Regions from separate parts of the Rhizobium sp. UGM030330-04 genome, predicted to be linked through region 1. Evidence: predicted binding sites of a transcription regulator. Region 1 holds the regulator's gene; each other region holds the start of a gene.
The links. Region 1 encodes PhoB, which activates phosphate uptake and scavenging genes when phosphate is short. Its sites were predicted from a motif close to TGTCATNNANCTGTCAT; they were not measured.
Positions count from the first base shown of each region.

Region 2: a site for PhoB is predicted at 8,011-8,027, ahead of N434_RS08425 (LTA synthase family protein). Genes of this name have one in related genera too.
Region 3: a site for PhoB is predicted at 4,232-4,248, ahead of N434_RS14365 (alkaline phosphatase). Genes of this name have one in related genera too.

Region 1 covers NZ_QKML01000001.1:221,007-230,774, forward strand. The annotation lists gene N434_RS01100 (Hsp33 family molecular chaperone) at 1-544, opposite strand, end outside; gene argF (ornithine carbamoyltransferase) at 786-1,703, opposite strand; gene N434_RS01110 (aspartate aminotransferase family protein) at 1,758-2,957, opposite strand; gene N434_RS01120 (GcrA family cell cycle regulator) at 3,389-3,922, shown strand; gene phoB (phosphate regulon transcriptional regulator PhoB) at 4,219-4,902, opposite strand; gene phoU (phosphate signaling complex protein PhoU) at 4,933-5,658, opposite strand; gene pstB (phosphate ABC transporter ATP-binding protein PstB) at 5,756-6,571, opposite strand; gene pstA (phosphate ABC transporter permease PstA) at 6,586-7,905, opposite strand; gene pstC (phosphate ABC transporter permease subunit PstC) at 7,902-9,386, opposite strand; gene N434_RS01150 (substrate-binding domain-containing protein) at 9,659-9,768, opposite strand, start outside.
Region 2 covers NZ_QKML01000004.1:273,086-282,853, forward strand. The annotation lists gene tig (trigger factor) at 1-1,473, shown strand, start outside; gene N434_RS08400 (AAA family ATPase) at 1,688-2,215, shown strand; gene N434_RS08405 (hypothetical protein) at 2,477-3,127, shown strand; gene sthA (Si-specific NAD(P)(+) transhydrogenase) at 3,359-4,762, opposite strand; gene N434_RS08420 (DUF1003 domain-containing protein) at 5,363-5,896, opposite strand; gene N434_RS08425 (LTA synthase family protein) at 6,011-7,951, opposite strand; gene N434_RS08430 (NAD+ synthase) at 8,175-9,768, shown strand, end outside.
Region 3 covers NZ_QKML01000008.1:210,714-220,481, forward strand. The annotation lists gene N434_RS14350 (ABC transporter permease) at 1-1,163, opposite strand, end outside; gene N434_RS14355 (ABC transporter ATP-binding protein) at 1,160-1,849, opposite strand; gene N434_RS14360 (hypothetical protein) at 1,853-2,317, opposite strand; gene N434_RS14365 (alkaline phosphatase) at 2,427-4,181, opposite strand; gene N434_RS14370 (TetR/AcrR family transcriptional regulator) at 4,355-4,948, opposite strand; gene N434_RS14375 (MFS transporter) at 5,070-6,296, shown strand; gene N434_RS14380 (hypothetical protein) at 6,709-7,014, shown strand; gene N434_RS14385 (Lrp/AsnC family transcriptional regulator) at 7,198-7,665, opposite strand; gene N434_RS14390 (NAD-dependent succinate-semialdehyde dehydrogenase) at 7,787-9,265, shown strand; gene N434_RS14395 (aspartate aminotransferase family protein) at 9,279-9,768, shown strand, end outside.

The DNA.
Region 1 (9,768 bases):
CGAAAAACTCGGCGACACCGAGACGCACACGGGTTGGAAGCTGTTCCGACTGACGGAAATAGACGCCGGCGATTTCTTCCAGCGACGAGCCATCCAGCGGCACGATACCCTGATAGGGCTGCATGCCCGTACCCTGATCGATGGTGAAGGCCAGAATGCCGGTGCCCAGCAATTGCTCCGGCGAGGTTGCGCCGGCCGCAACCGCCTCCGCCAGCCGCTCCTCGTCGAACCGGGCATAGGCGCGCATGCTTTCAGGCGCGGTAAAATCGGCCACCAGAAGGTCCACCGGACCATCACCCTTGGTCTGCACGGTCAGCTTGCCGGAAAATTTCAGGGATGTGCCGATCAGCGCCGTCAGAACCGTCGCTTCCGCCAGCAGGCGGGCAACCACCGCGGGATAGTCGTGCCGCTCCAGAATGGCGTTCAACAGCGGCCCCACCTGCACGGCGCGGCCGCGCACATCCAGACCTTCGACCTGAAAGGGTACAACCTTGTCGTCGCCAGCAAGAACGAGATCGTCCAGTTCAACCGTTACTTCTGCCATATCATAACTCCCTGGCGCAGCCGTCGCGCCGCTACCGTCCAAAAGTCCGGCTTTATAAAGTGCTTTTTCCGCTTGTCGCACAGAGATCCGGGAAGCGAAACCGCCTCCGGAGAAAATCGTGCAAATCGTGATTGCGGCCCGCCGGCTAAAGCCAACGAGCCATTTCGAAGTCCCACAGATGGTAATGTGCACGATGAAGTTCAAGCACCCGCCGGACGGGCGCCCTCAACCTCAAGAACCGTCAGATGATGCCCATGCACCAGGCAATGACGGATTTCTGCGCATGAAGCCGGTTTTCCGCCTCATCGAAGACAACCGATTGCGGCCCGTCGATGACGCCGTCCGTCACTTCCTCGCCGCGATGCGCCGGCAGGCAGTGCATGAACAGCGCATCCTTGTCGGCCTTGGCCATCAGCGCTTCATTCACCTGATAAGGCTGGAAGATGTTATGGCCGCGTGCCTTGTGCTCCTGGTTCATGGATACCCAGGTGTCGGTAACGACGCAATCGGCGCCCGCCACCGCCTTGTCGGCATCATGATACAGCGCGATCTCACCGCCATTGTTGCGCGCCCAGTTCAGAAACTTGTCATGTGGTTCCGAACCCATCGGTACCGCCATTGCCATGCGATAACCAAAACGCGCCGAACCTTCCACGAAGGAATGCAGCACATTGTTGCCATCACCCGTCCAGGCGATTGTCTTGCCTTTGACGGGACCGCGATGTTCCTCGAAAGTCAGGATATCCGCCATGATCTGGCAGGGATGGGTGTCGTCCGTCAGGCCGTTGATGACCGGTACCGTGGCATGTTCGGCAAGCTCGAGCAGGCGCGAATGATCCGTGGTGCGGATCATGATGGCGTCGACATAGCGCGACAGCACCTTGGCCGTATCACCGATCGTTTCCGCCCGGCCGAGCTGCATTTCCGTGCCCGACAGGAACAGCGTCTCCCCGCCGAGCTGGCGCATGCCGACATCGAAGGAAACGCGGGTTCGGGTCGACGGCTTTTCGAAGATCATCGCCAGCATCTTGCCGGCAAGCGGCTTTTCAGCCGTGCCGGCCTTGGTGGCAATCTTGCGCGCGCGCGCATCATCAAGAATCGTCCGCAGATCCTCCGGACCGACGGCCGAAAGGTCGAGAAAATGTTTTGGTGAAGCCATTTCAAACTGTCCCATGCTTGCGAGCCTCCGACAGAGGCCCGCCCTAGATTGGTTTCAGGCGATTTTCGCCTGTTTCGCTGTGAGGGAAGCGGCAGCCGCTTCCACACGCGCCAGCCCTTCACGGGCCTCTTCAGCCGTGGTGACGAGCGGCGGCAGAAGGCGGATAACGTTGTCACCCGCCGGCACGCCAAGCAGGTGCTCCGCGCGCATGGCCTGCAGCAGTTCGCCCGAGGGCACCTTGGCCTTGATGCCGAGAAGCAGGCCTTCGCCACGGATTTCCTCGATCACGTCAGGATAACGATCCTTCAGCGAAGCCAGGCCCTGGCGGAAGACCAGCGCGACATCCCGGACCTTTTCCAGAAAGCCCTCGGAGAGAACGACGTCCAGCACGGCGTTGCCAACCGCCATGGCGAGCGGATTGCCGCCATAGGTGGTGCCATGCACACCGGCCGTCATGCCGGAAGCGGCCTCCGCCGTCGCCAGACACGCACCGAGCGGAAAACCGCCGCCGATACCCTTGGCAACCGCCATGATATCGGGCGCGACGCCCGTCTGTTCATAAGCAAACAGCTTGCCCGTGCGGCCAACGCCCGTCTGGACCTCATCGAAGATCAGCAGCAGACCGTGCTCGTCGCACAATCCGCGCAGGAGTTGCAGGAATTCCTTGCTGGGCGCGCGAATGCCGCCCTCGCCCTGAATGGGCTCGATCAAAAGCGCCGCCGTCTCGTCCGTGATGGCCGCCTTCAGCGCGTCGACATCGGCGAAGGGAACCTGATCGAAACCTTCAACCTTGGGGCCGAAACCTTCCAGATATTTCTGCTGGCCGCCGGCAGCGATGGTCGCCAGCGTGCGGCCATGGAAGGCGCCTTCGAAGGTGACGATACGGAATTTTTCCGGATGGCCCTTTGAATAATGATAACGGCGCGCGGTCTTGATGGCACATTCCAGCGCTTCCGCACCGGAATTGGTGAAGAAGACCTTGTCCGCGAACGTTGCTTCCGTCAGCCGCCTAGCGAGCTTTTCCTGCCCCGGCACTTCATAGAGGTTCGAAACATGCCAGACCTTCTCGGCCTGCGTCTTGATCGCCTCCACGAGATGCGGATGGGCGTGGCCCAGCGAGTTGACCGCGACGCCTGCCGCAAAATCCAGATATCGCTCGCCGCTTTCCGTGAACAGCCAGACGCCTTCGCCGCGCTCGAAACGCAGGGGGGCTCTTGCAAATGTATCGAACAATGGCGCGGCGGCTTCGGCCATGGCTGTATCACTCCTTGCGCGGATGCGCTGTCAGACGGTTGTCAATAGGCTTCGAGGGTTATCCCTCGCCTGAAAATCAAAAATGCCGCCTTGCGGCGGCAGGGGCACTATTGTCACTTCGCTTGCCGATGTCAACAAAAGTCCGCGTTTCCCGGGCTTCTCAAGCATTAGTATGTGGCCGCAGCCGAGCCCCAAGGTGTTGCCTTTCAGACTCAACTCGCCAGCAAGTTGGGGAAAACCGGAAAATCGATTCCAGATGATTCCCGCGACTCTTGCCACGGAGTCGGGCTGGCACTAGGTTAATCGCTAATTACTAGACTGCATTGCGGCGGAACTAGTCACCTAAAATCCGGCGGAAACCACGCTCGCGGCATGTCTCGCGAGACGGAGAGGGATTCTGTCGAAATATACGCGACAAGCGGAGAAGCGGCATGAACTGGACAGACGAGCGGGTCGAGAAACTCAAGAAATTGTGGGCCGAAGGACTGAGCGCCAGCCAGATAGCAGCACAGCTGGGCGGCGTCAGCCGCAACGCCGTGATCGGCAAGGTGCATCGCCTCAACCTGCCGGGACGCGTCAAGGCTGGCGGCCCGGTCACGTCGGCGCGCTCCGCGCCTAAGCGCACCGCCGCCCCTGCCCCGCGCGCAACGAATTTCGCGGCTCGCGTCAGCGCGGCACCGGCACGGGCTCTGAACCGCTCGAACGCGGCAACGGCTCTCCATGAGGAGATCGACATCGAGACCGCTGAAGTTCTCGATTACGCTCCCTCCAGAAACGTCGTTACGCCGATTTCCCGCCGCCTGACGCTGACGGAACTGACGGAGCGCACCTGCAAATGGCCGGTTGGCGATCCGCTGAAGGATGATTTCCATTTCTGCGGTTGTGAAGCGCTGGAATCTTCGCCCTATTGCAAGTTCCATGCGAAACTCGCCTACCAGCCGGTGAGCGAGCGCCGCAAGGCTTGAGTGTTGCGGCACGCATTCAGCACTCAAAAACTACGGGCCTTCGGGCCCGTTTTTTTATGGCAAAGGCAGGCCCGTTCCGGGGAGCGATGCACCAATGGAGTACCGGCCCTTTCCTCCATCGCCGTCAGACATCGCGCCACAATCCGGATATCAACCGGTCGTCGATCGTGCGCTCCGAAGATTGAGATGCCGCTTTCGAGAAAAGTCCAAAATCGAAAGGCCCGACACCGCAATGGTATCGGGCCTTTCAATTTTGGGCGAATGTATCCTGACCGAGGCCTTCAGTTCGGCTGCGGTCAGGCTTCCATGGAATATCCGGCACCGCGCACGGTGCGGATGACATCCTGCATATGCGAAAAATTGAGTGCCTTGCGCAGACGGCCGACATGCACGTCGACAGTGCGTTCATCGACATAGATATCGTGACCCCAGACGCCATCCAGCAGTTGCGAGCGGGAAAACACTCGGCCCGGAGAGGTCATCAGGAATTCCAGCAGGCGGAATTCCGTCGGGCCGAGGCGCACTTCGCGGCTTTTGCGATGAACGCGATGGGTTTCGCGATCCAGCTCAATATCGCCGCATTTCAGCACCGATGAGAGAACCTCGGGGCGAGCCCGACGCAGCATCGCCTTGACGCGGGCCATGAGCTCCGGCGTCGAGAACGGCTTCACGACATAATCGTCCGCACCGGTGGCAAGACCGCGAACGCGCTCGCTTTCTTCACCGCGCGCCGTCAGCATGATGATGGGCAGCCGCTCGGTTTCCGGCCGCATTCTCAGCCGCCGGCACAGTTCGATGCCGGAAACCCCGGGCAGCATCCAATCCAGGATGAGCAGATCAGGAATACGTTCCTGCAGCCGGATTTCCGCTTCGTCTCCACGGGGTATCGTGTCGACGTCGTATCCCTCAGCCTCGAGATTGTAACGAAGCAGGACGCTCAGCGCTTCCTCGTCTTCCACAACTGCAATCTTGGGCACCATATACTAACTCCACAAGCTTCTGCTTGTCTGTTACTCGGTCACCGAACCGAGCGTGTTGGAACTGTCGTCCTTCGGACGCTCTCCCTCCGGCTGACTGCCGGTGGTCATGTAATAAATCGTCTCGGCGATATTGGTGGCATGGTCGCCGATACGCTCGATGTTCTTGGCGCAGAACAGGAGATGCGTGCAGGTGGTGATGTTGCGCGGATCTTCCATCATGTAGGTCAGAAGCTCGCGGAAGAGCGACGTATACATGGCGTCGATTTCTTCATCACGCTCGCGAATGGCATTGGCCTTCTCGGCGGAACGTGTCGAATAGACGTCGAGCACTTCCTTGAGCTGCACCAGCGCCAGTTCGGACAGGTGTTCGATGCCGCGAGCAAGCTTGCGCGGCACGCCGGTGCCGGCAACCGCGATCACCCGCTTGGCGGTGTTCTTGCCGAGGTCGCCAACACGCTCGAGATCACCGGCGATACGCAGGGTGCCGATGATTTCGCGAAGATCGGCCGCAACGGGCTGTCTTCTGGCGATGGTGACGATGGCCTTGTCGCCGATCTCACGCTCGGAATGGTCGAGGATCGTGTCATCGGAAATGACTTTCTGCGCCAGGGCAGCATCGGAATTGACGAGCGCGCGCACCGCATCTGCGCACATCTGCTCGGCCAGACCGCCCATTTCGGCGATGCGGCGGGTCAGGAACTTCAATTCCTCGTCATAGGCGGACAGAATATGCGAATGGGTCGTTGTCTGTGTCACGGTCTGATCCTCCGGCTTGGCCTTCATGCACGTGCACACCAGCGGGCACGGCAGAGGCACCAGTCTTGTTCGGTTTCGATAAAGCGCCGGCCGGAAATCAGCCGAAGCGGCCCATGATGTAGTCCTGCGTGCGCTGGTCATCCGGATTGGTGAACATCTTGTCCGTTTCGTTTTCCTCGACAAGATGACCAAGGTGGAACATGGCTGTGCGCTGGGAAACACGCGCTGCCTGCTGCATGGAGTGCGTGACGATGACAATCGTATAGTTGGCGCGCAGTTCGTGGATGAGCTCCTCGACCTTGGCGGTCGCGATCGGATCGAGCGCCGAGCAGGGCTCGTCCATCAGGATCACTTCCGGGCTGACGGCAACCGCGCGTGCGATGCAAAGGCGCTGCTGCTGGCCACCGGAAAGGCCGGTGCCGGACTCCTGGAGACGATCCTTGACCTCGTTCCACAGGCCGGCCTTCTGCAGGCTGTGTTCGACGATCTGATCCATATCCGCCTTGTTGCGGGCCAGACCATGGATGCGCGGGCCGTAGGAGATGTTCTCGTAAATCGACTTCGGAAACGGGTTCGGCTTCTGGAACACCATGCCGACGCGCGCGCGCAGCTCAACCACATCGATCGCCTGGTCGTAGATATCGTCGGTGTCGAGCGTGATCTTGCCAGTGACCCGGCAGCCATCGATCGTGTCGTTCATGCGATTGAGCGTCCGAAGGAATGTGGACTTGCCGCAACCGGACGGGCCGATCAGCGCGGTCACCGTGTTTTCGCGGACGTTGAGGTTCACGTCGTAAAGCGCACGCTTCTCGCCGTAATAAACCGAAACATCCTTGCCGATCATCTTGTATGAAACTTCATTCATTTTCTTGTCCAGCGCCTTTTCAACTGCTGCTTCCGACAACATGTTCATTGCTCAATCTCCCTCTACCAGCGCCGTTCAAAGCGGCGACGCAACAGGATTGCGCCAACATTCATGACGATGAGGAACAAAAGCAGGATGATGATAGCGCCAGATGTTCTTTCGACAAAGGCGCGTTCCGCTTCGTTCGCCCACATGTAAATCTGCACCGGCAGTGCCGTGGACGGATCCATCGGCGTTGTCGGGTAATTCGCAACGAATGCCACCATGCCGATCAAGAGCAGCGGCGCCGTTTCGCCCAGCGCGTGGGCGAGGCCGATGATGGTGCCGGTCAGAATGCCGGGCATGGCGAGCGGCAGGACGTGGTGGAAGATCGTCTGCATCTTTGAAGCGCCAAGGCCGAGCGCCGCCGCACGGATCGACGGCGGCACGGCTTTTAATGCCGCGCGCGTGGCGATGATGATCGTCGGCAGGGTCATCAGCGTCAGGACAAGGCCGCCGACCAGCGAGGCCGAACGGGGAAAGCCCATGAAGTTGATGAAGACGGAGAGGCCAAGCAGACCGTAAACGATGGAGGGAACAGCCGCGAGATTGTTGATGTTCACCTCGATGAGGTCCGTCAGACGGTTCTTCGGCGCGAACTCCTCGAGATAGATCGAGGCTGCGACACCGATCGGCAGCGACAACACCAGCACGATCAGCATCATGTAAAAGGAGCCGATCAGCGCCACGCCCACACCCGCCGCTTCCGGACGGCTCGAAGCGCCGTTGACGAAGATGCCGGTGTTGAAGTGCTTGCCGAGCTGGCCGCTTTCGGCGAGCTGGTTCATCCAGCCGAGCTGCTGGTTCGAGATACGGCGATTGGCTTCATCCGCCGTCAGGTCGACCTGGCCCTTGAAGGCGCTGTCGACGTCGCCCGACGCCAGAAGCGTGACGGTGCGCGTTGTGCCAATGACGGCGGGATCGGCGACGACGATGTCGCGAAGCTGCGTGCGCACGCTGTCCGAGATCAGGAGGTTGACGGCACGAAGACCGGCACGATCCGTCGGCGCAACACCAAGAACCTTGGCGACCGCATCACGGGCAATGACGGGATAATTCGCCGTCATCAGCTTCGCCGGGTTGGTGGCGCGCTCATTTTTCGGATCGATGATCTGTTCTGAGAACTCGACCGGAACGGTGATCATCGTCTGCTGGAAGGCGGTGTAACCCTTGGAGACCACCGAGAAAAGCAGCAGGAAGAGAAAGATGAGACCGAAGGAAATCGCTGCCATTCCGTAAGCACGGAAGCGACGTTCGGCGGCATAGCGGCGCTTGATGCCGATATCACGGCGGGTGGCCTTGTTGACGGCGGCGCCGGCTGCGGGAGAAACGATGTCGGTCATTCATATTGCTCCCGGTATTTGCGCACGATGTAAAGCGCGTAGATATTCAGGCAAAGCGTGATGGCGAAAAGCGTGATGCCGAGCGCGAAGGCAACCAGCGTCTGCGGCGAGGTGAATTCAAGGTCGCCGGTCAGCTGGCTGACGATCTTGACCGTCACCGTGGTCATCGGTTCGAACGGATTGAGCTGCAGGCGGGCTGCAACACCGGCGGCGAGAACCACGATCATGGTTTCGCCGATCGCACGCGATGCCGTCATCAGAACCGCGCCGACGATGCCGGGAAGAGCGGCGGGAACGATGACCTTCTTGATGGTTTCAGACCGCGTGGCGCCAAGGCCGAGCGAACCGTCGCGCAGCGAACGCGGCACGGCGGTGATGATATCGTCCGACAGCGACGAGACATAGGGGATCAGCATGATACCCATGACGAAGCCGGCGGTGATGACGCTCTGTGCCTGGATGAAATTGGCGTAGTTGCCCGTCGTGAGACCGCTGATCTGCGTGGAAATGTCTCTGAGGAAAGGCCCGACCGTCGTCAGCGCGAAGAAGCCGTAGACAATCGTGGGAATGCCCGCGAGCACCTCGAGCAACGGCTTCGCCACCGAGCGCAGCCGCGGCGAGGCGTATTCCGACATGTAGATCGCCGAAAACAGGCCGACCGGCACGGCAACCAGCATGGCGACGAAACCGATATAGAGCGTGCCGGCGAGAAGCGGGATCAGACCGAACTGGCCGGACGAGTCCGTTGCACCAGCCGCCGCAAAACGCGGATCCCACACCGTTCCAAAGAAGAACTGGTGCGCCGGAACCATGGTGAAGAACTGGATGGCTTCCGTCAGCATCGACAGGACGATACCGATCGTCGTCAGGATCGCGATGGACGAGGCGACGAGCAGCGAAGCGAGAATAACCCTCTCGACCTTGTTGCGCGCCCGGAAGCGCGGAGCAATCGAACGCAGCGCATAGGCGGCGCCTCCAAGCGCAGTCACCAGAACGATGGCGATCATGGCGATGCGGCTGGTGGAGGTCATGGCGTTCAGCGTATGGGCGGCATCGACCATGAAACGCTCAGGGTCGCCGGCGATCGCCACGCCCTTGGATGCCAGAAGCGGCCTTACCGCAGCCGTATCCGCATCGGCCTGTGCGGTTTCCTCCGCCGTCAGCCGCTGCAGGCCGCGGGCGATGGAGGTCACCATGCCATAGGTCAGGCTCTGCTGGGCTTCAGGCAGGGCGCGCACGTCTTCAGGAAAATTGCCGCGTACCGCCGAGGTGACGATCAGCGGGCTGACAATGAGCCAGGCACCGAGAATGAACGCCGCGGGCAAAACCGCCCAGACAACTGCATAAGAACCGTGATAACCGGCGCGGGAATGCATGCTGGCGGGGCGCCCGCCAGACAGGGCAACGGCACGGCGGCTACCGAGCAGATAACTGCCGATGCCGATCAGCGCCAGTATCAGCAAAAGGATCGATGTGTTCATTAGAGTTCCCTCGGCGTGCCTCAAGAGCACGGTGCGATATCGGGCAAATCAAAAAGTCATCAAAACGAGACCGCTGGACCATCCGGAGATGCTTGCCGTCTGACTGTATCAAAGTCTGGCAAGCGTCAAGGTTGATACATCCTATCCATCTGTAATCCATAAACAATCATGTGGACGGCGATGGATGGGAACTGTCAACCGGAGACAATCGCCGAAGCGGAAAGGCACCGGAGCGAAACGAGGGGCGCGGCAAGCCGCGCCCCTCATCCATATTACATCGTGGAGCCGGCGGCGAACTTCGCGCGGATTTCTTCGCGCTCTGCGTCCGGAGCAGCAACCAGGCCGTAGTTGGCGAGCGGGGAATCCGGGCCGATCATTTCGT
Region 2 (9,768 bases), on a different contig from region 1:
GTTATCGAAACGCTCGCTGAAGGGCTGAAGCGCGAACTCAAGGTCGTTATTCCGGCCGCCGACATGAAGGCCCGTCTGGACGAGCGCCTGGTTGACGCCAAGGACAAGGTTCGCATCAACGGCTTCCGTCCCGGCAAGGTGCCGATGGGCCACCTGAAGAAGATGTACGGCAAGTCCATCATGGCCGACCTCGTCAACGAGCTGGTTCGTGAAAAGCCGACTGAAATCCTCTCCAGCCGCGGCGAGAAGTCTGCGACGCAGCCGGCCATCTCCATGACCGAAGACGAGCAGGAAGCCGAAAAGATCCTGTCGGCCGAATCCGATTTCGAATTCACCGTTGCCTACGAAATCATTCCGGCCATCGAACTGAAGGCCAATGACGGCATCAAGGTTACCCGCGAAGTTGTTGAAGTCTCCGAAGACGAAATCAACGAGCAGATCCTCAAGATCGCCGAAAGCGCCCGCACCTACGAGACCAAGAAGGGCAAGGCCGCTGACGGCGACCGCGTCACCATGAACTATCTCGGCAAGGTTGACGGCGTTGCCTTCGACGGCGGCGCTGCTGAAGACGCTGAACTGGTTCTCGGTTCGGGCCGCTTCATCCCCGGCTTCGAAGACCAGCTGGTCGGCGTCAAGGCTGGCGATGAAAAGACCATCACCGTGACCTTCCCGGCCGATTACCCGGCTGCGAACCTTGCCGGCAAGGACGCCAACTTCGACATCACCGTCAAGGAAGTCGCCGCCGCTGCTGCCGTCGAAATCAACGACGAGCTGGCCACCAAGCTCGGTCTCGAATCGGCTGAAAAGCTGAAGGAAATCGTCAAGGGTCAGATCGAAAGCCAGTACGGCAACATCACCCGCCAGAAGGTCAAGCGTCAGATTCTCGACCAGCTGGACGAAATGTACAAGTTCGACACGCCGGCTGGCCTGGTCGACGCCGAGTTCGACAACATCTGGCGCCAGATCAACACCGATCTCGCCCAGTCCGGCAAGACCTTCGCTGACGAAGACACGACCGAAGAAGAAGCCCGCGAAGAATATCGCAAGCTTGCTGAACGCCGCGTCCGTCTCGGCCTCGTTCTCTCCGAAATCGGCGAAAAGGCCGGCGTTGAAGTGACCGAAGAAGAAATGCAGCGCGCGCTGTTCCAGCAGCTGCAGCAGTTCCCGGGCCAGCAGAAGGAAATCCTCGATTTCTTCCGCAACACGCCCGGCGCTTCCGCTTCGCTGCGCGCTCCGATCTTCGAAGAAAAGGTCATCGACAAGCTGCTCTCCGAAATCTCGGTAACGGACAAGACCGTTTCCAAGGAAGAGCTTCTGGCTGACGACGCCGAAGAAGCTACGGAAACCAAGAAGAAGGCCCCGGCCAAGAAAAAGGCTGCCGCCAAGGCTGACGACGCCGCTGAAGGCGAAGAAGCCGCTCCGAAGAAGAAGGCTCCGGCCAAGAAGAAGGCCGCCGAAGGCGACGCCGAATAATCTTCTTCACTGGAAGCTGATTGAACAAGGGCCGTGGCGAAAGCTGCGGCCTTTTTGTTTGGGCGTCTGGTTTCCTGGCGGCGCTGTTTGCCCGATTTCAGACTTTTGACATCGTTGCGTTATTCTGGATCGCTATCGTCAGAGAGCGTGGCCGCCGGATCGGAAGGTATCGGCACCATCGCCACAATGCCTGGGAAGGTCGAAGGGTCGTGCCATGGGTGTCAGAAACTATTTGATCGAGGGTGTTTCCGGCACGGGTAAGACCTCGGTGGCAACGGAACTCCAGCGGCGTGGCTATCACGTCATCCACGGTGACCGTGAACTTGCCTACAAGGGCGACCCGGGAACCGGCGAACCGGTCGATCTCTCCCTGTTTCAGGGCGATGGAGATATGGTCTACCGTCACCGGCGTCATATTTGGGATGTCGAAAGAGTTCAGGCGCTGGTGACGGATCGGCGTCACGCAATCACGTTCTTCTGCGGTGGTTCAAGGAACTTTCAGCGTTTTATAGACCGCTTCGATCAGGTCTTCGTTCTGGATGTCGATGTCGCGACCCTGCGAAGACGGTTGACGGAGAGGCCGGAGGACGAGTTCGGCGGAAAACCGGCCGAACGCGAATTTGTCCTGCAACTCCATGCGACGAAAGAAGACCTTCCCACCAATGCAACGGTCATTGATTCATCGAGGTCTTTAGAAGTGGTGGTCGATGATATTCTGGCCCGCTGCGTTGGACCGGCCTGAGGAAACCAGCAGCGTGGGGGCTTTTGTGCCTTCGCTTCGATCACAATGCAGTGCAGCATGATTTTTTGCTGCATCTGCTCTTGTTCATCTCCCGTTCATCTGGCACCCTGCGCAGCATGATTTGCCCCGGCCGCTGCATGCGGTCGTTCGGGCATTGTGGGCTGCTTTATGTGGCCTAGACGCTGCCAAACCATTGGCCTCCGCTTTTACCGTGCCTGCCGGGTTCTCCCGGTGCGCCCTTAATCTGTCAGGGGACAAGATATGTCACTCCGAACGGGTTCCGCCCTTTTCATCGCGCTTTATGCCCTGACGGGAACAGCCGTCCATGCGGATGAGGCCGGGCTGATCTGGAAACCGGTCAAGAATTCCGACCGCTCCTATACGGCGCGCATCGGTGCGAAACTGCCGGTCGATACGCCGATCCGGGCGGGGCTGGAAATGGGCATGAATGCCTCGAAGACCGGGCAGGTGGTGGATACGCCGGTGCGTTTGTGGGGCAATGTCACGCTGCTTGCCGAGCAGCTGCCCGGTGTCTCGCTCGCACGCGATGTCGGCGTCATGTTCAATGCGCTGACGGGCTCGAGCAGCGTTTCCGTGACTTCGCAGCAGAAGCGCATCGTCACGCCGGAACTGGATATCGAGGCGAACCGCAATTTCACGGTTCGTTATGATGGCACGGCGCAGCAATGGAATGGGCTGGATGTGTCGCAGTCACTGCGCCTTTCCCGCTCGGAAACCGGCACCGCCTTCGTGCTGACGGGGGCGAGCCGCAACAGCTTCAACGAGTTCAGCAGCGGCGTGGCGGTGGAGCAGAAACTGGGCGATCACCTGACCGTGCGCGGGACGCTCGATCAGGGTTATGCGGATCATTTCCGGCCGGGGGTGAGCGCGCGGTATAGTATTCGCTGGTGAGGGGACGAAGTGCCTGCGCCGGGACCGTCCCCAGATAAGTGGGAAGGTGCAGATGAATGTCTCTCTTCCGTCATGCCGGACCTGATCCGGCATCCAGCCACGGCGCGTCTTTTCAGCCCAAGGACTTGGGCTGGCTGGACCCCGGATCAAGTCCGGGGTGACGGGGAGAGGAGGCTACGACCTTACCACGAGCGGCCGCATGGCATTTGGCAGTTCTGCCGAATACTCCGCTCAATCCTTCTTGATCTCACCCATCCGGTTCCACGCATCCAGCCCGGCAATCTTGTAGGCTTCGGCAAGGGTCGGATAGTTGAACGTATTCTCGACGAAATATTCCACGGTGCCCTTCAGGTTCAGCACCGCCTGGCCGATATGCACCAGTTCGGTCGCGCCTTCGCCGACGATGTGGACGCCGAGCAGGCGGCGGGTCTTTAGCGAGAAGATCATCTTCAAGAGCCCGCTATCGAGGCCCATGATATGGCCGCGCGAGGTTTCGCGAAAATGGGCGATGCCGCATTCATAGGGAATGCCGCGTTCGATGACTTCCTCTTCCGTCAGGCCGCAGGTGGAGATTTCCGGCACGGCATAGATGCCATAGGGGAAGAATTGCGGCGGTTCGCCGGCCGGTGCGCCGACGGCATGGCGGGCGGCGATGCGGCCCTGTTCCATTGACGTGGAGGCAAGGCTGGGGAAACCGATGATGTCGCCGGCGGCATAGATGTTCGGCACCGAGGTCTGGAAGGTTTCGGGATCGACCTTCAGGCGGCCACGGCTGTCGGCTTCCAACCCGCAGGCCGAAAGGTTGAGCGTATCGGTGGCGCCGACACGGCCGGCGGCAAACAGCACCGTCTCGGCCTTCAGCACGCGGCCATTGCCGAGAGAGACGAGGCATTTGCCGCTCTCGTCGCGTTCCACCTTTTCCGCCTTCTGGCCGAAGATCAGCTTCATGTTGCGGTCGCGCAGCTGATAGGTGAAATCCTCGACGATTTCCTTGTCGATGAATTCCAGCATGGTTTCGCGCGGCTCCACCACCGTCACCTGCGTGTCGAGCGCGCTGAAGATCGTCGCATATTCGATGCCGATGACGCCGGCGCCGACCACGACCATGGAGCGCGGCAATTCCTTGATCTCGAGAATCTCGTCCGAATCGAGCACCGCTTCGCCATCGAAGGGAATATGCGGCGGCCGGTAGGGCCGGGTGCCGATGGTGAGCAGGATGGAGGTGCCCGTCACGGTCATGATCTCACCGTCACTCTTCACCACTTTCATGGTGTTGGCGTCGATGAAGCTTGCCGTGCCGCGAATATGCTGCACGCGGTTGCGGGCGAACTGGTGTTCCAGCACCTCGACCTCGTGATCCAGCGTGATGAGCAGGCGGCGGCGCAGATCCTCGGCGTCGATCTCCTGCTTGACGCGATAGGCGCGGCCATAAAAACCGCGCTCGCGCCAGCCGGTGAGGTTGAGCGCCGTTTCGCGCAGGGTTTTTGATGGGATGGTGCCGGTGTGCACCGAAACGCCGCCGACACGGCTGCCTTTCTCGATGACCAGAACCCTCTTTTCGAGCTTGGCGGCCTGAATGGCGGCCCGTCTTCCCGCCGGACCGCTGCCGACAACAATCAGATCGAACTGGTGCATGAAAAACCCCGGAACAGAATTATTGCGATGACCGGATGTCGCATCCGGCATGGCGTCGCCGCGAAATGGTCGTGATGCCATTTTGACGATGGGGAGTGATTCCCCGTCAGCCTTGCCCGCAAGAGTGCAATGCAACAAACGCCTGCGTCAATCTGTAGCGCAAGATTCTGACGGATTCGTAACTGGGGGTGAGGTTTCAGGCGGTTGTGCGATTCATGGAGGGGCAGAGGGGGGTAAGCCCCACGCACCTCCGCTCACTTTCCCTGAACATGTGCCAAAAACCCAACAGCTTCATCCCGCACGGCGCTGCCGAACGGGGGATGGTCAGGGTGTGTCGGGCGATTGCCCGGCTGCGCTTTGGTTGGGGCTGGTGTGGGTCGGATGCGTTGCGCAGCCGGGCCTTTCCAGAATGCCGTATTCCGCAAGGGCGGTGCACCGCCTGCTGCGAAATGGTCCTGCCACCACGAACGTTGTCAGCGTTCCCATCATCAGGACCGTCCCTCGGTCTTCGCCACGTCTGGCGTCCACCCGGCGGGACTGCGGTCACTATAGCAGGGCAGGAAGGGGCGGGGAAAAGCGGGGACGATGCTGCCGGGAGCGTCAGCCGTCCCTGCGGGTGACGTGGTGGTGCAGCGCGGCGAGATCCTGTCTCAGTGCCGCCAGTTCGGCCAGCACCTTCACATCGATCTTTTCATGCAGCGACAGCACTTCCAGCTCGGCCTTCAGGTTCACCTCATAATCCTTGGCGGCCTCGAAACGGTCGCGGGCGGCCTGCCGGTTCTGCGACATCATGATGATCGGCGCCTGAATGGCCGCCAGCATGGAAAGCAGCAGGTTGAGGAAGATGAAGGGGTAGGGGTCGAAGGCGCCAGTTGTCAGGATGATGGTGTTGATGATCGCCCAGAAGATCAGGAAAAAACAGAAGCCGAGGATGAACCCCCAGGAGCCGCCGACCTTGGCGATATTGTCCGCCAGCCTGTCACCGACACTGGCGCCGGCGGAAAATTCCGCATTGATGTCGCTCGAAACCAGCTTCTTCTGGTGTGACAGCTCCAGAATGCGCCGCTCCACCTCACCGATTTCGCGGGAAGAGCGCTTGAAATGCGAAACGATATAGTCGGAGATATCTGACACGGTGTGTCTCCGGTTTTGGTGGGTGCCTGCACGTTTTGCGAGATAAACCCGCATGGTGGCGGAATTCAAACGATTTCCGCCGCCATGCGGTTCAGGCGTGCCCGCCAAAAACCGTCAGACGGCCGGTGTGCCCTCGTGCAGCCAGTTGAAACCGGGGAAGAAACGCTCGCGCCCATATTGCTGGCCGAACATCATGTCGAACTGCAGCAGGCGGTAATCGCGCACCACGTCGGGAACGGCGTTGGGGGCGATAGACCAGTCGGGCAGGGCCTTGCCATCGGTTGCCACCAGCATATGCCGGTCGATGACGGAAAAGGCCTGCTGCACCTCGCCGAGCGTGCCGGTATAGAAGGGATCGGAGAAGCCGGCGGTCTTCAGCACGTGATAGGGCAAAAGCGCCGGGCTGATGGTGCCGATATTCTTGCGCACGCCCTTTTTCGAGGACCAGACGACGAGCGGCGTCTCGTGTTCCTTCTTCATCACGTCAAGCGGCGCACGGCGGCTGGCCACCATGCCCGGCATATAACCGCTTTCCACGAAGGCCTGGCCAAGCGGCGGCAGGTGGTCGCCGAAGAGGACGATGATGGTTTCCCGGTCGCGCTTCTTTGCCCAGCGCATCATTTTCAAAAGCGCATCATCGGCTTCCACGACCCCTTGCGAATAGGTGGAGAGCGCCTGCGAGGCCGAGGCGGAGAGATCGCCTTCGACGCCGATGGTGTTTTCGGCGTAACGGGTCGCCTCGTAAGGCCCATGTCCCTGCAGGGTGACGGCGAAGAGGAAGAGTGGGTTCTGCGCCTTGTCGGCCGTCGCCATGATCTCGTCCATCAGCGCATCGTCCGAGGCGAAGTTGCCGCGCTTTTCCATCTCCGGCAGCGTCTCTTCGGAGCGGAATTCCTCGAAACCAAAATTTTTGTAGACCTGCTTGCGGTTCCAGAACCATTCCTGGAACGGGTGCATGGCGATGGCCGAATAACCTTCACCGCGGAAGAAGCTGGCGAGCGAGGGCACGGGGCGGCGGATATATTGCTGATAGGGAATGCTGCCATAGGGCAGGAAGGCGTTGGAAAAGCCGGTCAGCGCCTCGAATTCCACATTCGCCGTCATGCCGCCGAACTCGGGCGAAAACACGTTGCCGGACTGCTTGGCGCGGATGGTTGGCATTGGGTCTGCCGAGAGCTTCACGTTTTCAAGCCGGGTCGGGTCCCACAGCGATTCGCTCATCAGCATGATGACGTCAGGGTAATCGCCCTTGTTGGCGGCGAAAGAGGCGGGTTTGGATGTGAGATCGGCAATGCTGTTTTCACCGTAACCCTGCGGTGCCGAGACATTGGCCATGGGAATATTGAAGGCGAAGGCCATCAGGAAGCCGTTATGACGGTAGTTTTCCTGCTGGTCCCACATCATCGGAATGATGTTGAGGCGATCGCGCACCCAGGAATAATGCGAATAATCCATCAGCGAGGCGAGGCCGGCAAGAAGCGGCAGCGCCAGTGCCAGTCCCGCGACGCGCTCGCGCCAGCGCAGGACGGGCGAATGGCGGCGTGCCAGCAGCCACAGCGCCACAAGTGCCGCGATGGTGGCGCAGATGCCGAGGGCCACCAGCACCGCCGTCAGCGGCTGCGCCTTGAGCATCGTGGGCAAAAGCTCGAGAATTTGGCGGCCGAACAGCAGGTCGGAGGGATAAAGCGGATCGGAGAGATAGGTCTGTTTCTGCGCGGAAATCAGTCCCGTCAGCGCGCAGAGCGGCGCAATCAGGATCAGGGACAGGTAACGCCTGCCAAGAAGTGCATCCAGCGCCACGAGAAGGGCAAGCACGGCGGCGATGGTGGTCATGCCGGGGCGGGCGGCGGAGGTGAGGAAAGCACCGATGTCATGGAGCGAACCGCGGGCGATCCATTCCAGTGCCACGACGAGCACGATGGAGGCGACCGTCAGATTGGCAAGCGTATAGGCCGTGCCCGAAAGCTTCGAAAGGCTCCTTGTCCATGCAGGCGAAAAGACGAAACCAGCCTTTTCGGAAGCCGTTGTTTTTGGCGCCGAATGTCTCAAACCCATACTCCGGTATTGCAGGCGGCACGACCGATCCGGGGAGGTGAATCGGGGTGTCGCAAAAGTGTCATGTAACTGTCACATAAGCGCGATGAACGCGACATGAACTTTGCGCAACCTGACCGGTGCGGCGATAACCTTAGCGTGAACGCCCGCTGGCCATGCGTAACGGGCGTCGCCATGCAATTGTCGCGTTGCGGAGCGGCCACGGGCGCGGTATTGAAAAACCATGAGCGACAGACACGATATCCAGAACCATCTCCGGATTGCCGTCGGGCAGTTCAATCCCACCGTTGGCGACGTGGCGGGCAATCTCGTCAGGGCGCGTGAGGCAAGGGCCGATGCGGCAACGCAGGGTGCCGATCTTCTGCTTCTGACCGAGCTGTTCATTTCAGGCTATCCGCCTGAGGATCTGGTGCTGAAGCCGGCTTTCCTGAAGGCCTGCCTTAAGGCTGTGGAAGAACTGGCAGCGGACACCGCCGATGGCGGGCCGGGTGTCGTCATCGGTTTTCCACGCCAGGGCGAGACGGGCCGGCACAATTCGGTGGCGCTTCTGGATGGCGGCAAGATCATTGCGCTGCGCGACAAGATCGACCTGCCCAATTACGGCGAGTTCGACGAGAAGCGGGTTTTCGCCGAAGGTTCGATTTCCGGCCCCTATAATTTCCGCGGTGTGCGGATCGGCATTCCGATCTGCGAGGAAATCTGGAATGACATGGGCGTGTGCGAGACGCTGGCCGAAAGCGGAGCGGAAATCCTGCTGGTGCCGAACGGTTCGCCCTATTATCGCGGCAAGCTGGATGTGCGCCATCAGGTGGCGCTCAGGCAGGTGATCGAGAGCGGCCTGCCGCTGGTTTTCGCCAACCAGCTGGGCGGGCAGGACGAGTTGGTGTTTGACGGCGCAAGCTTCGCCTTCAATGCCGACAGGACGCTTGCCTTCCAGATGAGCCAGTTCGAGGCCACGCTTGCCGTTACCGACTGGAAGCGCACGGAAGAAGGCTGGCGCTGCGAAAGCGGACCTTTCTCGAAAATTCCCGAAGGCGAGGAGGCGGATTACCGTGCCTGCATGCTGGGCTTTCGCGACTACGTCAACAAGAACGGCTTCAAGAGCGTGGTTCTCGGCCTTTCCGGCGGCATCGATTCGGCGATTTGCGCCGCACTTGCCGTTGACGCGCTGGGCGAGGAGCGGGTGCGCTGCATCATGCTGCCCTATCGTTATACCTCGGAAGAATCGCTGAAAGACGCCGCCGATTGCGCGAAAGCGCTGGGCTGCCGGTACGATATCGTGCCGATCGTCGAGCCGGTGGAGGGTTTCCTTTCGGCGCTTTCCGATCTCTTCGAGGGTACGGAAGAGGGCATTACCGAGGAAAACCTGCAAAGCCGCACGCGCGGCACCATTTTGATGGCCGTCTCGAACAAGTTCGGCTCGATGGTGGTGACGACGGGCAACAAGTCGGAAATGTCGGTGGGTTACGCCACGCTTTATGGCGACATGAATGGTGGTTTCAACCCCATCAAGGACCTCTACAAGATGCAGGTCTATGCCATTTCCAGCTGGCGCAACGCCCATGTGCCGCCGGGCGCGCTCGGCCCTTCCGGCGAGGTCATCCCCGCCAATATCATTTCCAAGGCGCCATCGGCCGAATTGCGACCCAACCAGACCGACCAGGATTCGCTGCCGCCTTATCCGGTGCTGGACGATATTCTGGAATGCCTTGTCGAGAAGGAAATGTCGGTCGAGGAAATTCTGGCGCGAGGCCATGATGTGGCAACCGTGCACCGGGTGGAGCATCTGCTCTATCTCGCCGAATACAAGCGCCGGC
Region 3 (9,768 bases), on a different contig from region 1:
AATGCGCCGATCTGCCGACGCCGTTGCCCGATATGGATCACCGTGACCAGCATCAGCGCCGCCGCCACCAGCCCTTGCGAGCCGGCCGCGACCGCGCTCAGCACCGTCTTGGCGTCTCCAAGCGTGGCATAAAGACCGGTCAGCACTTCTCCCGGGAAAACACCAAGCGTATTGCCGCTGCGATATTCCTGTCGCAGGCGATAGGCATCGGCAATCGTCTTCGGCTTGACGAGAATGGCCGGCAGACCGGGTAAGCCTTCACCAAAAGCCTCCACGATCGGCGCATCGGGATCGATGCCGCCATGATGATCGGCCTCGGCATGGCCCGAAGAAGCATTGGAGGCAGGCACCTCATTTTGTCCCTGCTGCGCCCCGGTCTGGACAACGGCACGGTCGTGGCCCGCCTCCCCTTCGGAGTGCGTGTCGCCATCCTCGTGATGCTCCCCATCTTCATGGGCATGATCGTGGGCGTGATCGTGACCATCCGCTTGATGACCGCCGCCATCCGCATCCGCATGGTTTACACCTTCCGCCTCACCGTGATCATGACCATGGTCCTGGCCGAGACCATGGACGTGCCATACGGCCTGTATCGGCACGAGAATGGCACGATCCCAGGGGGTGCCGGTCGGCTGCAGCCTGCCGACAACCGTATAGGCTATTTCGGTGTGGGTATGACCGCCGGTTTCGGCGGTGCCATGCATCGGCTTGATCTCGGCGCCAAGGGACAGATTGACGGCGGCACCGAGGACGGCTTCGCCTTCCAGCGCGAACATCCTGCCCTCGGTAAAACCGGGTGTCGTGTTGCCGACAAGGCTCGTCGTCGTGCCGACGATGGGATAGCCGGAAAAGGAATCGCCGAAACCGACCGGCGCTGCCCAGGCAACGCGCGGATCAGCGGCAAGTCTGGTGAGGACGGCGCCATCCACAAGCGGCAGGGGTGCCGCCTGCAGGAAGATGGAAGAAAGGACCAGCTGGGTTTCACTGCCGGCCGCACCGACAACGAGATCGAATTTATCGGCAGCGCGGGCGCTGCCGAGACGCAGCGACCGTTCCTGCAGCGTGACCGCCACGCCGAGCGCAGTGGCCAGCGCAACCAGCAGAACCACGACGGCCCCGCCCAGCCACAGGCGACGCAGGTCGGCAAGGATGAAACCGATCATGCCGCGATCTCCTTCCGCTCGGTATCGGCAACGATACGGCCGCCACTCAGGGTCAGACGCCGGTCGAGACGGCCGATAAGATGCTGGTCATGGCTGGCGACAATCAGGGTGCTGCCGGTGTCGGTGGCGACAGATAGAAGCAGGTCGCCGACGGCTTCCCCGCTTTCGAGATCAAGGCTCGCGGTCGGTTCGTCGGCAATGATCACCCCGGGGCTGCGCAGCAGCGCGCGGGCGATGGCAACCCGCTGCATTTCACCGCGTGACATGGTCTCGACGTGCTGACCGGGACGCTTGAGACCGACGGTTGCAAACAGGGATTGCGCACGTTTTATGAGGTCTGCATTTGCCACGCGCGACAGGCGGGCCGGCAGCAGGATATTGTCCAGCGCGGAAAGGCCAGGAAAAAGATGAAACTCCTGCATGACGAGGCCGATATTGGCGGCACGCCAGCGATCGCGACGGCTCTCGGACAAATCGGCGATATTCTCGCTCCCCCACACGACACGGCCAACCGCGACGTGCTCAAGGCCGGCGATAATATTGATGAGGGTGCTCTTGCCCGAGCCGGAACCGCCCGTCAGCGCCACACGGCTTCCGGCAGCGATTTCCAGGCGGTCGAGAACGAGAACCGGGGCCGCCAGACCGGGAAAGGACACGGCAAGATTTTCTATCTTCAGAGGCAGCATGTCTCAAACCGTCGCGTATTCTGCCTGGCGGATGCGCAGCAGGCTGACGAAGCCGGTATCCGGATCTGTCCAGGAACCCGTTTCCAGCGTGCCGCGCACTTCAATCGTCTGGCTGGGCTGGGTAAAGGTCTGTTTCTCACCGAGATAGACAACGACGATATTGTCCGGCCAGTCGGAATCGGTGGAGCAGAACGGGCAGATCGACATCGGGATTTCGGTCAGAACGAAAAACTGCGCTTCGGCCTTCAGCGGCGGCGCCATGAAGCCGCGCATGGCGACCTCCTTGCCGTTCAGCTGCTTGACCTTCTCGGAAAACTCCAGCCCGAGCACGCTGACCTTGCCATAAAGTTCATCAAAGGTGAGGTCGCTTTTCGCCTGCGCGCGCGTGCCGACGGCCAGCAGCGGCAGACCGGCAATGAGACCCAGGGTCTGGCGACGGCTGAACCACGCCTGATCAGGCTTGCCCATGACCATTCTCCTTTTTGAAAGGCCTCACATCGTCAGCCATGGCCGGCAATGCGAGGCCGGAAACCGGCAGGGACACACCGCAACAGTGCGCCCCTGCCCCGTTCAGTTATTAGTTGGTCTGCTTTGCGCCGAGCGCGAGGGCTTCTGCGAGACCCTTATAGACATCGCTCTGTTCCATGTAGCCGCGGAAACCTTCGGCGCCCGGACCTTCAGCCTGCAGCACAACATCATCGACCGCATGGACGCCACTGTCCGAGCTCTTCGGAATGATACCGGTGACGAGAACGGCACCGGGAACATCCTTGTACTGTTCGTTGGCGATATATTCCTTCTTTTCGTTCTGGATGGCCGGTGCGAAGGGGCCGTCGAGCTTCGGACGGAAGGTTTCGTAGTGATCCGGGCCGTTATTGGCGTTCAGGAACAGGCGACGCGAGACATCGACCCTGTCCGGATAGCCATCGCCGTCCTTGTCTTCATAGTTCGGGAAGCCGGCTTCGGCATAGGTGCCGACCTTTTCGCGCATGTCCGTGCCGGGCTTATCGTCATCAACGGTGCCGATGATGGAAACACCATGGGTATGGTCACCGGTGACGATGATCAGCGTATCGGGATTCTTGGCCGCAAATTCGCGGGCAACGCCGATGGCCTTGTCGAATTCGATCGTGTCGACCACGGCGCGGTCCCAGTCGAGCGGGTGGGACATCTTGTCGACGTTGGCCGCTTCGACCATCAGGAAGAAACCGTCCGGGTTCTTCGACAGGCTGTCGAGCGCAACCTTAGTCATTTCAACGAGACCCGGCTGATCCGGGAACTTGCCCGTGGTGCCCTTCTTCAGGAACTCGCGGTCCAGCGTGGTGTCCATGTTGCCGGTGTGGAACAGGCCGAGGATCTTGCCGGTATTGGTACCGGCAGCCGTTGCGAGTTCAGCCTTGCTGGTCGCCAGCGTATAGCCTGCTTCCTTGAACAGGGCGATATAGTCCTTGTCGTCCTTGCGCTTGGAACCGGCGGTGGACTGCGGCAGGAAATAAGCGGAACCGCCGCCGAGAAGCACATCCGGCTTCACGTCGAACAGCATGCCATTGATTTCAGCCTTGTCGCCACGCTTGCGGGTGTGGGCAACGACGGCAGCCGGTGTCGCATCCTGCACTTCGGCGGTGGAGATGATGCCGATCGACTTCTTGGTCTGACGGCGCAGGGCTTCGGCAAGCGTTTCCACCTTGGGATCGTCCAGCGAGGCCGGGGTACGGTCGGCATAAACGCCGATGGCGTTCACGGCGGTCTTGTGACCGGTCATATAGGCCGACATGGTGTTGGCGCTGTCGGTGGCGACGGCATCGGTGGCGGACGTGCCGATAAAGGCGACCGGCGGCACATCGTCCATGTTGAGACGGCCATTGGCCTTGCCCTGTGTCATGCCCTTGGACATGATGCGGGCGGCCGTGCGATGGGCAACCGACAGACCGTCGGCGATCAGGAAGATGACATTCTTGGCCTTCGCCTGGTCGGGCGTGCCATAGACGGTCCAGGTCACGCTCCTGGTTTCGGAACCGGCCGAAACTTCAACCTTGTAGTCACCGGCATCGGCAAGCGAAACGCCACGCAGGATGACGGCCGAGCCAAGAACCTTGTCCTTGTTCTTTTCTTCGGCAACGAACTCGGCATCCTTGCCGAGCAGAGCCTTGTAATCCTGGCCGTTGACGGTGATCTTGACGTCTTCCGGCTTTACGACAGTGTCGAATTCAGCCTTGAAATCAAACGGTGAGCCGGTCAGGATCGTAGCACGATCAAGCGGATAGACCTCGGCAGCCTGAGCGGCGCCGGCAAGAACGGTCGTAGCGACCAAAGCAGCAACAATTTTGCGCATATTCCCCTCGCAAGACATGTGAAAACCACAGCCTCTCCTAGACCCGCCACATGACAGTTGCATGACTTGCAGACGACCATATCCTGAAAGCGGGCAGCGACGGGAACCCGCCACGGCGCATGCGAGACGCCGATCCCCACCGGCCGAAATATGCCGGCTTCAGCGAAACCGGGTCAGCCTTTCTTGATGCGCAACCCTTCCAGCAAGGTGCGGAAACTCCCGACGGCCCGTTTCGAGGTCATCTCGGGGTCGTCGGAATTCGCGATCCACTGGGCGGCGCTGCTGCTCGCCGCGTTAATGAAACGGGCGCATGCTTCCGGATCGATATCGGCGATCGTGCCTTCCTGCCTGAGCGCCTCAAGGCTTCGCGCAACGGCCGAGATGCAGCCATTGGCATTCGGCCAGCGGGAGGGATCGCCGAGCACCGCCGGTCCGTCGCGGAACATGATCCGCTGGATTTCCGGCTCGAGGGCCATGCGGACATAACCGACATTTTCATCAACGAAACCGTCCCACCGGGTTGCGGCCCTTGAGGAAATCTCACAGAGTCTTTTCGTCATCTCCGCGTCGATTTCGGCCACGACCGCCAGCAGCAGGCCCTTTTTATCACCAAAATGGTGATAAAGCGCACCACGGGTCAGCCCCGCCTCGGCCGTAAAATCGTCCATCGACGCTTCGGCATAACCGATGCTGCCAAATGCCTTGCGGCCGGCGGCCAGAAGCTTCGCCCGTGTCTCGGCGATCATTTCACTGCGGGGTTTGCGCATTTTTTCTCCGTCGTCCACATACGTTGCGTATATTAGTTGACATACGCCACGTATGCAATTATCTCATTCACATACGCCACGTATGTGTGTGGTGGATACTCCCTGAACAAGGTGCATCCCGATGTCTAATCCATACAGAGAAATTTTCAGCGCTCCAGGCGCGAAAGGCTTTTCCGCCGCGGGCTTCTTCGCCCGCCTGCCGATTGCGATGGCGCCGATCGGCATCGTTGCCATGCTTTCCCAGACCCATGGCGAATATTGGCTTGCCGGTGCCGTCTCGGCGACTTTCGCGCTGACCAACGCCGCCGCGGCACCCCAGATTTCCCGTCTGGTGGATCGCAGGGGCCAGAGCAAGGTGCTCATCCCGGCCACCATCATATCGGTCCTCGCCTTTATGGTCTTGATCGTGGCCACGAACCAGAAATGGCCGGTCTGGACCCTGTTCCTCTCGGCCTTCCTTGCCGCCGCCATGCCGAGCATTCCCGCCATGATGCGCGCACGCTGGACGGAAATCTTCCGTGACCGGCCCGAGCTGAATACGGCTTTTGCCTTTGAATCCGCTGCGGACGAGCTTGTTTACATCGCCGGCGCCTCGCTTTCCGTCGGCCTCGCGGTCTCCCTCTTTCCGGAAGCCGGCATGATGATCAGCACGGCCTCGCTCGCGCTCGGCACCTTTGCCTTCCTGCTGCAACGGTCGACCGAACCCAAGGTACGCCCGGCTGAAAGCGGCCGGCGGCAGCATTCGGCGATCCGGCTGCGGCCGGTCCAGATCATCACGCTCGCCCTGATCTTCGTAGGCTCGACCTTCGCCACGGCCGAGGTCAGCGCCGTCGCGATCACCAAGGAACTCGGCCAGCCGGAGGCCGCCAGCCTCGTCATCGGTGTCTATGCCATCGGTTCCTTCGTCGTCGGCCTGCTTCTGGGCGCAATCAACCCGAAAATGCCGCTGCAGCGGCAATTGCTGATCGCCGTCAGCGTCCTTGCCCTTACCGCTCTGCCGCTCCTCTTTGCCACCACAACGGTTGCCCTGCTCGCCTTCGCCGTTTTCCTCAGCGGCATTGCGATCTCTCCCATCTTCATCACCGCTTTCGGCCTCATCGAGCGTCGTGTGCCGGAATCGATGCTGACGGAAGGTGTGACCTGGGTGATGACCGGCATCGGTATCGGCATGGCGCTGGGTGCCTTCGTCTCCGGCTGGGTGATCGACAATTTCGGTCCCACCAACGGCTTCTGGATGTCCGTCGCCGCAAGCCTTTCGACGGTGGCCATCATCGGTTTCGGCCAACGCAGCCTTTCTGGAGAGCAGAGACTTTCCGGCACAAAATCCGTGGCGCAGCCCGCCGAATAATACCCACCGGAGCCAGCCCCGTCGCCACATCCCGCGATCGGGCTGGCCCCGTTTCATCTTCACGGGTTGAGATCGCGTGCCGCCGCAGCCTTGCCAAGCAGCGGCGGCATCAACGCCAAATCGGCCGTCGCGGATCGCAGACCGCACGCAGACAGGAGCCTCTGGACCCGCAGATATCAGGGCGGGCGATCACCTCGGGTCAGGGATCATGGGCGATGAGCCGGGTGTGATTGAAATGCCGAAAATGGTCTGACAGACGGGGCGTTTTCCGGCGGAAGTCCGTGTCCCGTTCTCCAGACACGGGAAATACGTCCCTTCGATCCGCAATGGCCTTCACAGTCGATAAAGGAGGTTGCACAAAGCCGGATTGACCGTTTTAGTGGCGAGGCAGCCACGGACGGGGAGGAAAATGATGGACGGACTAAACCGCTGGCGTCACATGACAAGTGCGCCTAAAAACGGCAATCGGATTCTTGTAACGATCCGCTCGTCAGAGCAGGGGCCAGCCGAAGTGGACCTTGCATACTGGTCGAAGGGCGATCAATTCGGTCCGGAAGGCTGGCGCGCCTCGGATTCCTCTCCTGGTCGGATTGTTGAATATACCGAAGCGGAATTGAAGTGTTGGATGCCGGTACCTTCGGCCAATGACAATGGCCTCTCAATGCCCTTTCCCTGGGAGGGAGAGGATGAACGCGAACTCGACGGCTCAGGAATATGACCGGTACACGGTTATATTCCGACCCTTCCGCCGGTTAGATCGCCGCCACTCCATGCTCAAGCCGGGCAGGCCGCGCAAATCCTTGCGCTGAGCGGCCGGCGCGGCCCCGATCAATCAGGACATGCCGACGCGGCGATCCACCGCTGCGGCGTCGGTCTTGCGCGACCGTTGATCTGCAGCCGGTCAATTGTCGATGGGAAAGGCGAAGCCAGCCTTCACGCGATCCATGACAACCATTGTCTTGAACCCCTTGATATCGTGATTTTCGTAAAAGAACCTGCGGGTAAAGGCCTCATAGTCCTCCATGTCCTTTGCCGTGATGACCAGGATGAAGTCGGCGTCGCCCGTCACGTAATAACCGATCATGACTTCCCGCGTCGCGCGGATGGCTGCCTTGAAACGATCGACGATGTCCGCCCGCTCACGTTCCAGCGATACGAGAACGATCATTGTGATGCCGCGCCCGACGGCTTTGGGCGAGATGATCGCGACATCCGCTTCGATGACCCCTTCCTCACGCAACCGCTTCAGGCGGCGCTGACATGCCGTCGGCGACAGATTGACGATCTGCGCCAGTTCCTCTGACGTCAGGCGGTTGTTCTTTTGCACGGCGTCAAGCAACGCCCTGTCGGCTCGATCAATGCTGGTCATGCGGAATTCCTGCGTCATTGGGGAAAATTAAGCATTTATCCTGCACCGGAAGGAAAATAAACGCCGCCGATCGATCATGCCGCGCCGCTAAGCTCCTGGCAAATAAAAAGGGAGCCTGCTCATGAAAGGTATCGCCAGCGCGGCGCTGAAAAACCTGCATCGACCCGATCTGATCGAGCATCGTGCCTTTCTGGACGGGGCATGGGTGGCGCACGACAATTGGCTGAGTGTTATCGATCCGGCAACGGGTGAACATCTCGTCGATGTAACATCCTGCCCGCTTGACGATGTTGACGTCGCAATTGGTGCCGCCGGCAGAGCCTTTCCCGACTGGCGGGAGAGGCTGCCCGTCGAACGTGGCGATATTCTCCGCGCCTGGAGCAGACTGATGCGCGAAAACGCGCGGGATCTCGCCACGATCATCACTGCCGAACAGGGCAAACCATTCGCTGAATCGCTCGGCGAGATTTCCTACGGCGCCAATTTTCTCGACTGGTTCGCAAGCGAGGGCGAACGATCCTACGGGGAGACTATTCCGAGCCATTTGAAAGGCGGCAGCCTGTCCGTACAAATGCAGCCGATTGGCGTGACCGTCGCAATCACCCCATGGAACTTCCCTTCCGCCATGATAACCCGCAAGGCAGGCGCAGCTCTTGCCGCGGGCTGCACCATGATCGTCAAGCCGGCGCCGGAAACACCGCTCTCGGCGCTGGCTCTGGCAAAACTTGCCGATGAGGCGGGTATGCCGGCCGGTGTCCTGCAGGTTTTGCCCGGCGAAGCCGCACCCCTTGCACGCCGCCTTCTGGAACACACCGATATCCGCGCATTTTCCTTCACCGGCTCCACCGAAGTCGGACGAATCCTGCTCACGCAGTCGGCTGCCACCATCAAAAAGGCATCACTGGAGCTTGGCGGCCACGCACCCTTTATTGTGTTTGAGGATACCGATCTATCTCAAGCCGTGAAGGGCTGCCTCAGCGCCAAATTCGCCACATCCGGACAAGATTGCCTTGCGGCAAACCGCATCTACGTTCAACGCGCGCTTTACGAACGGTTCATCGATCGGTTCGCAGACGCGGCCTCCGAACTCACCGTTGGCCACGGCCTCGAGCCCGCCACCGACATCGGACCCATGACGCGCCCGTCGGTTTCCGAAAAGTGCCGTCAGCAGATTGCGCAAGCCCTCTCCTCCGGCGCGCGTCTTGTCTGCGGCGGGCAGGACAGCCCGTTAGGGGGCAATTTCGTAACGCCGACTGTGCTGGCCGATGTGACCGACGACATGCTGATTGCCCGCGAGGAAACCTTCGGACCGGTGGCCGCCATCCTGCCTTTTGATGACGAACAGGACGTGATCCGCCGCGCCAATGCGACCGAGATGGGGCTCGCGGCCTATGTCTACACCAACGATCTCGGCCGGGCGATGCGCCTCACCGACCGGCTGGAATACGGCATGGTGGCTGTCAACACACCCAAATTCACCGGTGCGCCCATTCCATTCGGCGGCTGGAAACAATCAGGCCTTGGCCGCGAGGGCTCGCGCCACGGCCTCATGGAATATCTCGAACCCAAATATGTCTGCTTCGGCAATCTGGCTGCCTGAAAGGAACTCGATTATGACCATCGACATCAAAAAAATCGCGGAAATGGATCGAAACGCCGTTCTGCATCCCTTCACCCAGCTGAAGGATTTCGCCAGCGGCAAACTTGGTGAACCGACCATCGTTGAAACCGGCAAGGGCATCCGCATTGAGGACGCCCACGGCAAGCAGCTGATCGATGGCTTTGCCGGACTTTATTGCGTCAATGTCGGTTATGGCCGCACCGAAGTGGCGGAGGCCATTTCCCGTCAGGCCTATCGGCTTGCCTACTACCACTCCTATGCCGCCCACACGACGGACGAACTGGCCATCCTCTCCGACCGGCTGGTGAAGATGGCGCCGGGCAAGATGAGCAAGGTCTTCTACGGCATGTCCGGCTCGGATGCCAACGAGACCCAGGCAAAGCTCGTCTGGTACTACAACAACCTGCGCGGCAAGCCGCAAAAGAAGAAAATCATTTCCCGCGAGCGGGGATATCACGGCTGCAGCGTGGTTTCCGGCTCGA